2 regions of the Gordonia cholesterolivorans genome follow, and region 2 is predicted to be linked to the other one. Evidence: predicted binding sites of a transcription regulator. Region 2 holds the regulator's gene; the other holds the start of a gene.

Region 1 (4,168 bases), on a different contig from region 2:
CGACGCGCCCTCCTCGAGTTCCTCCCTATCGACGACGTGCGCCGCCGCGAGGCCTCGGTGTACCTCGCGTTCAGCACGCGAGCGGTGGTGGAGCCGACCCTCGCTGCCATCCGCCACGACCTCATCACCGAACAGCATCGGCTCTGCGCTGACGCCTTCCGGCTCGCGCAGCAACGCGGCCAGGACGTGACGGTCTTCGACGCCGATCAAGCCGCCTGGACCACCGTCGCCCTGATCGACGGACTCCTGCTGAATCTGTTGAGCGACCCGCGGGGGCTGTCGGCGGCCGGCGCGATCGAGGCTGTCGACCGCCATCTCGGTGCCCTCACCCAGATCTGACCGGCGCCACGATCGGCATTCTCAATCAGCTCGAACGCGATGACACACCGGTTCATCCGCCCGCTCGGTGGCGCGGCCGGCGTTCTCGCACCCTCAGAACTGGGGCTCACCCCACTCCGTCCCCCACGCAGTCCCGCACTCCGTCACCGAAGCCCCAGTCGGCACCACAGCCTCCACGACCTCACGAGCTCGACGATTCGCCGCCCGCCGCCGCATCCGGTACTGATGCTTGGCCTCCACTCGCGTACGCGGTCGTTCCGGTGCAACACCGGCGTGTCCGGATCCTGGGCGTGTCGGCGCCGGGTGTCTGCAAGTGAGGTGGCCGAGCTCCGGCAGGAGCCACATGTTCAACGCCCGCTGACGTACCGTGAACCCCTCCGGCGTGGTGACCTCAGTCCAGATCACACCGTTCGCGTCCACGACCTGATCGTCGACCCATCCGCCGACGAACGTCTTCAGACCATGATGGAAGCGGCACTTCGGATTCAGGTTGCACACGCACGTCGGGCCGCCGGCAGTCGGATCGGCGTGGTTGAACTCGCACACGTGGTCCAGGTCCGACTTCCACGCCGCCCGCTCACATCCCGGCCACGAGCAGGTACCGAACAGACCCCGCATCGCCGCATCCACTGCCGCAGTCGGCCGATAGGCGTTGCCGGGCTGCGCCTGATGACCGACGAGCTCATCGAGATCCACCTCTCGCCGAACCGCGTCCGGACGAGCCGCCAGCTCCCGCGCGTGCTCGGCGGAGATCGGACCGTACCCGTCAAGATAGGCCGGGGTGTCGGACTCCCCTCCGAGAGTCTCCTTGCGAACCACAACGTGCAGCACAACCCGTGCGCACCGCGACGCAATCGCCTCCGTCGACAATTCGGCGGTGCAATCGTCCCGACCGCACTCGCACACGAAGTCGGTCCCCGCCAGACGCGCGACGGCTGCCGCCGACCGACGCTCACCGCGAGTCCGCGGATCGTGCGAGCACACTCCGGCGATCACCGCGTCCAGCACGTCTTTCACGACCATCGCGTCCTCGGTCGACGCCGTCACGATCACCTCGGACACGCCCTCGCCGAGCGGGTTCACCCGCACCTGCTTGGCGAGCTTCACCTGCTCGCGGGTCAGCGTCACCGCATCCGGATCATGTTCAGCCACAATCGAACTCACCAGAGCCTCCACCCGGCCAGCCGACAGCTTGCCCACCACGGACAGCGTGTGCGCGATCTCGGCGTCGATGAACGCCAGCAGATCCGAATCGTCGACGAGCGCCGTCTGCTCGACCACCCGACGAAACCACGCCGGGCAGATCAGGCCGTCACGCATCAACCGGCCCACCGCCGGAATCCGCTCCATGCACGCCACTGCGGCCTCCACGAAGTGCTCGGCCGTGCACTGCCTCACCCCCGCCACCGTCGCATACGACGCCGCGACCTGGCACAGCGGATCGTAGAGCCGCGTGTACGCGTCGGCACCCGACTCGACACCGCCGGCCGGGCCATCGGACTCAGCCTGCTTGGCTAGCAGCAGTGCATGCACCGCTTCGTAGCGATGCCACAACACCAGCCCCTGGTAGCAGTCCGCCCGCGCCGCGAACCCGAGCAGAGCAGCACGATCGGCCCGCGAGGTGCAGTCCGCCGACTCTCCCGTAGCTCCCGGACGACCGATCCGAATCACGATCGCACCCTCGTCGACCACCACCGACGAGCCCGCCGACGCGGATCCCGAATCACCTCTGACCTTGATGTTCATTGATCCCCCTCCGTTCGAATCGAACTTGCATTCGATGTTATCCGGAGGGTCTGACATGAATGATCGCGAGAACTTCCGCCAACCCTGAGCCGACCGCCATGTGTAGATCGAGGATCCGGATTGTCGTAGGCCCGTGCTTGTCTGTCACGTTGCCGCATGGGCGGGGACGTGCCGTTCGTCGGCGCCACTACGTGTGAAGGACCAACATGCCCCCTCGCGCAACGATTCTCAACGGCGACCCCGACTCGCCGGTCCTGCTTCATGTCGCCCGCCGTGCTCAGCTCGCACGGCCGCACTCCATCGCACCGTCGATCCCACTCGAGTCCCTGGACGCCGCAACCGAATCGGTGGCCAAGTGCGCGCGGACGCACGCGGCGGTTCGTCCGCACCTGATCGTGAACGACCTCTCGCCGCTACCAGAAGCACCACGTCCGCCCGGTGATGCGGACCCGATCGACCACATCCAGCCCTACGCCTGGCTGGTGACCGATCTGATCGAAGAGCGGTTGACCGCGACCGGCTGCGCGGTGATCGTCGACATCTGTTCGTACCCGAACGAGTCGACTCCGGTCGACGACCAGCAGCAGCCACACCCCGAGGCCTGTCGCGGCATCGACTTTTCACACACTCCGGCGGCGCTTCTCGATGCGGCGGTCATCGCGTTCGGTGAGTTGGTCTCCGCCGGACCCGACATACCGCAGCCGCGGCGGTACGTGCCCCAGACACAGTACGGAAACGACCAGCGTGTCCAGGCGATCACGGTGGCGATCCGCAACGACGTCCTGCTCGACAGACACTTCGCGGTCAACCCGGAGTCGGTCGAGCGACTGGGCCGAGCGATCGGCGAAGTGATCGGGGCACGGGTGTCACCACCCGCGGTACACCAGGACGACAGCTCCCCAGACCTGTCGATCGAACGGACGAATGTCAGACCCCAGTCCTATAGTTAAGCCCTTAAGTAAGGCAAGTAAGGCATCTCACTCGAACTGGAGGATCGTGGCACCGACTTCCCGGACGGAACCTCCGGTTCGGTTCCGCCGCAGCCGCCCTCGGATTGCCGAGAGGTGTCAGAGCCTGCGGATAGCGTACTCGCCCACTTCTCTGCGGGCCGCACGACTGTCGGTGTCGGCCGCGTCACTGTATCCGCAGGCCCGGCACACCGAACCGACCACGTCATGAGAACCTGGTCAGGTGACTCTTCCTCATGACGACATCGATCCAGACGGCCTGCTCGAGTACTCGGTCGTGTTCACCGACCGTTCCCTGAACCACATGTCCAAGCGGTTCATCGGCGTCATGCAGGGTCTCCTCGGCATCCTGCGCACCACCTACCACGCTGGCAGCGTCGCTGTCGTTCCCGGCGGCGGCACCTATGGCATGGAGGCGGTGGCGCGTCAGCTCGCGACCGGGCGCCGCGTGCTCGTCGTGCGCAACGGCCTGTTCTCGTACCGGTGGTCGCAGATCCTTGAGACCGGTGGCATCACCGATCAGGTCACGGTGTGCCAGGCGCGTCCGGTCAGCGACGCCCACCAAGCCGCGTGGGCTCCGGCGCCGATCGACGAAGTGGTGGCCGCGGTGCGCGAACAGCGCCCCGAGGTGGTCTTCGCTCCCCACGTGGAGACCGCGTCCGGCATTCTGCTGCCCGACGACTACCTGACGACTCTCGCCGCGGCGGTTCACGAGGTGGGCGGACTGTTCGTCCTCGACTGCGTCGCCTCCGGTGCGCTGTGGGTCGACATGGCCACCATCGACGTCGACGTCCTCCTCACCGCGCCGCAGAAGGGCTGGAGCGGCACCCCGTGTGCCGGCTACGTCATGCTGCGCGAACGCGGCCGCGACGCCGTCCTCAATTCGACGTCCACCAGCTTCGCGATGGACTTGCGCAAGTGGCTCTCGATCAGTGACTCGTACGTCGACGGCCAGGCCCCGTACCACGCGACGATGCCGACCGATTCGCTCGCGCACAACGTCGAGCTCATGCGCGAGACCGTCGACCTCGGCGCTGAGGAACTGCGCAGCCGTCAGCTCGACCTGGGCAGCCGGGTTCGCAAGCTGCTCGCCGCGAACGGCATGCCGTCTGTCG
Region 2 (4,168 bases):
TGCAGTGGCGCCTGGAGGAACTCCGCGTGAGCCTGTTCGCTCAGCAGCTCGGCACCAACGGTCCAGTCTCCGAGCAGCGGATAATCAAGGCGATCGACAAGTTCAGCTGACTGCTCGGGGCGGTGGCTGACTGCTCGGACCGGCGGCGCCGGTGCCGTGAGTGTCAGTGACGGTCGCGGCGCAGCGAATCGATCTCGCGCTGGAAGTCGTCGGCCGACTCGAACGACCGGTAGACCGAGGCGAACCGCAGATAGGCCACCTCGTCGAGGTCGCGCAGCGGACCGAGGATCGCGAGACCGACCTCATTGCTCGGTATCTCGGCCGAACCCGACGAGCGCACGGTGTCCTCCACCTGCACCGCAAGCTTCGCCAGTGCGTCCTCGTCCACCTGACGGCCCTGGCAGGCGCGGCGCACGCCCTGCATCACCTTCTCGCGAAGGAAGGGCTCGGAGATGCCGTTGCGCTTCACCACGGACAGCACAGCCGTCTCGACCGTGCTGAACCGCCGCCCGCATTCATTGCACGACCTGCGGCGACGGATCACCTGGCCGTCGTCGGCGACTCGGGAGTCGACGACACGGGTGTCGTCGTTCTTGCAGAACGGGCAGCGCATGCCATGACAATACCCGCCCGCCTCAGCCGTACTGCGGGGCGATAAGCGCTTGTCCGACATGCAGTCCCGATGTCTCGAGGCCGTTCAGGTCGCGCAGCTGGGCGATGACGCCCGCGGACGGCAACTCCGGAGCGATCCGCTCAGCGAGCGCGGTGAGCGACTCCCCCGACCGGACGTACACCACGTGCGTCGCCGCCGGCGACTCCGGCGTCGCCGCATCCTGGTAGCCCGCTCCGACGAGGGCGAGCAGCCACACCATGCCGGCGAGGGTGCCGCCGACCACCGCGGCCCCGGCCCACCGGCGCCTGCGGTACACCGCGGGCGACAGCGCGGTCCGGCCGGCCGGCGGCGCATCGAACATCACTCGCCGGTCCGCGACCGGGCGACGCCGCTCGGGGCGGCCGGTCGGGAAGCACGTTCCGCTCGAGTCGCCTCGCCCCGCTCCGCGTACTCCCCGATCACGGACCAGCGAGCCACGGACCACCGGGATGTCGCAGGTCATCGCCGACGCGGTTGAGTGCACAGCAGTGGAGTGCACAGCAGTGGAGCGCACAGCGGTGGCGCGTCCGGTCGGGGCGGGTGCCGTCCTCGTGCTCATGACTCGTCTCCAATCGATCGCGTGTTCGAAGAACTCTTGTTCGATAGTTAACACGAGGGGTCCGACAAACGCCGACACGCGTCGAACAATTGTTTGAGTTTTGTGACCTACTCAACTAGCCTTTGGACCATCGATCGAACACAGCTGACGAAAGGCCCGACCGTGACCGACACGCCCGATCCGATGCTCTCCACCGCGACGCTCGAGGCCTCATTGACCCAGCGTCAGCGCGAGGTGCTCGAGGTCATCCGTCAGTCGGTCCGCGAGCGCGGCTACCCGCCGAGCATCCGTGAGATCGGCGAGGCCGTCGGACTCACCTCCACGTCGTCGGTGGCCCATCAGCTCCGCACGCTCGAGCGCCGCGGCCTTCTCAAGCGCGATCCGCACCGTCCGCGTGCGGTGAACGTTCGGGACGATCAGCGGACACCGCCCTCGGGCGGTGCCGAGGCCGACGGAGAGTCACTCCCCACGCCGACCTTCGTTCCGGTGCTCGGCCGGATCGCCGCCGGCGGACCGATTCTCGCCGAACAGGCCGTGGAGGAGGTCTTCCCGATGCCGCGCGAACTGGTCGGCGACGGTTCCCTGTTCATGCTCCGCGTGGTCGGCGAATCGATGATCGACGCGGCGATCTGCGACGGCGACTGGGTGGTCGTACGCCAGCAGAACGTGGCGGAGAACGGTGACATCGTCGCCGCGATGATCGACGGCGAAGCCACCGTGAAGACCTTCAAGCGCACCGACGGTCACGTCTGGCTCATGCCGCACAACGAGCATTTCGAGCCCATCCCCGGCGACGACGCCGCCATCCTCGGCAAGGTCGTCACGGTGATGCGCCGTATCTGAGGCGATGCGCCGTATCTGAGGCGCCCGGCCGGCCTCAGCGGGACATCACACCTCGCCGGCCAGAACCGCGCGAACCGCCTCGCGCGCCTGCGACGGACTCGTCGCGGCGATCGCGGCGGACGCCGCATCGCGGCACTGACCCATGGTGACGGTACCCAGCTTCAGTCCCACCGCGGCCGACGCCGCAGGCGCGGACGACAACGACGTCACACCCAGCCCGACCAGCACACATGCCAGCAACGGATCGGCAGCCGCCTCGCCGCATACGCCCACGGGCTTGCCCTGGTCCCGACCGGCGTCCCCGACCCGCTGTATCAGCGCGAGTACCGCCGGCTGCCACGGGTCGGTGAGCGCCGCCAACTCCGGCGACATCCGGTCCGCCGCCATCGTGTACTGGGTCAGGTCGTTGGTGCCGATCGAGACGAAGTCCACTTCGGCGAGGATCGCGTCGGCGAGGATCGCCGCCGACGGCACCTCGATCATCACCCCCGGCACCAGACCGCGTTCCCGCACCCGCGCGGCGAATTCGCGCGCCTCGTCGACCGTGGCGATCATCGGTGCCATCACCCACGGCGTCGCACGGCCGTCGCCGCGCGCCGCCTCCGCCAGCGCATCGAGCTGGTTGTTGCGGATGTCCGGATACGTCTGCACGATGCGGTTGCCGCGGACTCCCATCGCCGGATTCGGCTCGTCGGAGTGGGCGACGAACTTCAGTGGCTTGTCCGAGCCCGCGTCGAGGGTGCGGATCACCACCTTGCGCCCGGGAAAGGCGTCGATCACCTCCCGGTAGAGCTCCACCTGCTGGGCGACGGTGGGCTCGGCCGCGCGGTCCAGGAAGGCCAGTTCGGTTCGGAACAGTCCGACGCCCTCCACCGGCGCCTGCGCCGCCGACCGAGCGGACACGCCGTCGGCCACGTTGGCCAGGATCGCGACCGCGTGCCCGTCCGCCGTGCGGCCCGGCCCACGCCAGGCCGCCGTCTCGGCTGCCCGCGTCGCCGCGGCCGTCACGGCGTCCGAGATGAGTCCGGCGTCCGGGGCGGCCCCCACCGTTCCCGCGTCCCCGTCCACGTAGCCCATGGCTCCGGAGGGGATCTCATCGAGTTCAGCGGCGGCGACCACGCACGGAATACCGAGTTGGCGAGCAATGATCGCCGTGTGGCTGCTGGGGCCGCCGAGCCGCATGCCCAGCCCGATGACGCGTGCCGGGTCCAGACCCGCGGTGTCGGCGGGCGCGAGGTCGTCGGCGAGCAGAATCGACGGTACGTCCGGCACGGGGATGCCCGGCTCCGAGAGCCCGAGGAGTTCGGCGACGACGCGGTCTCGGACGTCCAACAGATCGGTGACCCGTTCAGCCATGAGGCCGCCGAGCTTGGTGAACATCTCCACGAACTGCTCGGTGGCCGCAATCGCGGCGAGCGGCGCTCGAACGCCCTGCGCAATCGACTTGCCCGCGGCCGTCGCCCACCCGCGATCGCGCGCGAGACCGGCCGTGGCAGTCAGGACCTCGGCCGCGACGCCGGTGCTGTGGGAGGCCCGGTCGGCCAGCCGGTCGGCCACCACTCCGGCGGCGGCGGTGAAACGCTCCATCTCTGCGTCGCGGAGCTCCTCCGGAACGGGAGAGTCATCGATGGCGTCGAAGCCGGGTCGCGGTGCGGGTCTGATGATCGGTCCGTACGCGAGGCCACCGACCACCGGAGTACCGGAGACGATGACGTCGGCGCGGAACGGGTTCTCGGCAGGCACGGGAGAAGTCACCTCGGTCATGTGAGAGAGATTACAGAAAGTCCTTGACGTGTCAACACGTACCCACGTAAACAAAGATGTGTAACCAACCAAATCAACACAGATCCACATCTTTGCACGATCCCCATCGTTGCATGAGATCGGACAGTCGGGAGAGCAGATGTACGCGGAGGAACGCCAGTCGGCGATCGCGAACGAGGTCCGCCTGCGCGGCCGCGTCTCCGTAGCCGATCTCGCCGCGCGCTTCTCCGTGACCGGCGAGACCGTGCGCCGCGACCTGGCTATTCTCGCTCGCAGCGGCCATCTGGTGCGCGTCCACGGCGGAGCCGTACGCCTCGACGTCGCCGCAGTGGTCGACGAACCCGATCTGG

Evidence for each region. The regulator LexA, encoded in region 2, represses DNA repair genes until DNA is damaged. The targets are predictions, from matches to a motif close to CGAACANNTGTTCG.
Region 1: a site for LexA is predicted at 2,106-2,119, ahead of ABFX36_RS06610 (DUF222 domain-containing protein). Genes of this name have one in related genera too.

The regions. Positions count from the first base shown of each region.
Region 1 covers NZ_BAAARB010000005.1:75,074-79,241, reverse strand. Annotated here, with positions in the region: gene ABFX36_RS06615 (TetR/AcrR family transcriptional regulator) at 1-339, shown strand, start outside; gene ABFX36_RS06610 (DUF222 domain-containing protein) at 433-2,085, opposite strand; gene ABFX36_RS06605 (N-formylglutamate amidohydrolase) at 2,292-3,035, shown strand; gene ABFX36_RS06600 (pyridoxal-phosphate-dependent aminotransferase family protein) at 3,277-4,168, shown strand, end outside.
Region 2 covers NZ_BAAARB010000004.1:218,391-222,558, reverse strand. Annotated here, with positions in the region: gene hrpA (ATP-dependent RNA helicase HrpA) at 1-110, shown strand, start outside; gene nrdR (transcriptional regulator NrdR) at 164-613, opposite strand; gene ABFX36_RS05820 (LysM peptidoglycan-binding domain-containing protein) at 636-1,211, opposite strand; gene lexA (transcriptional repressor LexA) at 1,395-2,054, shown strand; gene ABFX36_RS05810 (putative PEP-binding protein) at 2,100-3,818, opposite strand; gene ABFX36_RS05805 (DeoR/GlpR family DNA-binding transcription regulator) at 3,958-4,168, shown strand, end outside.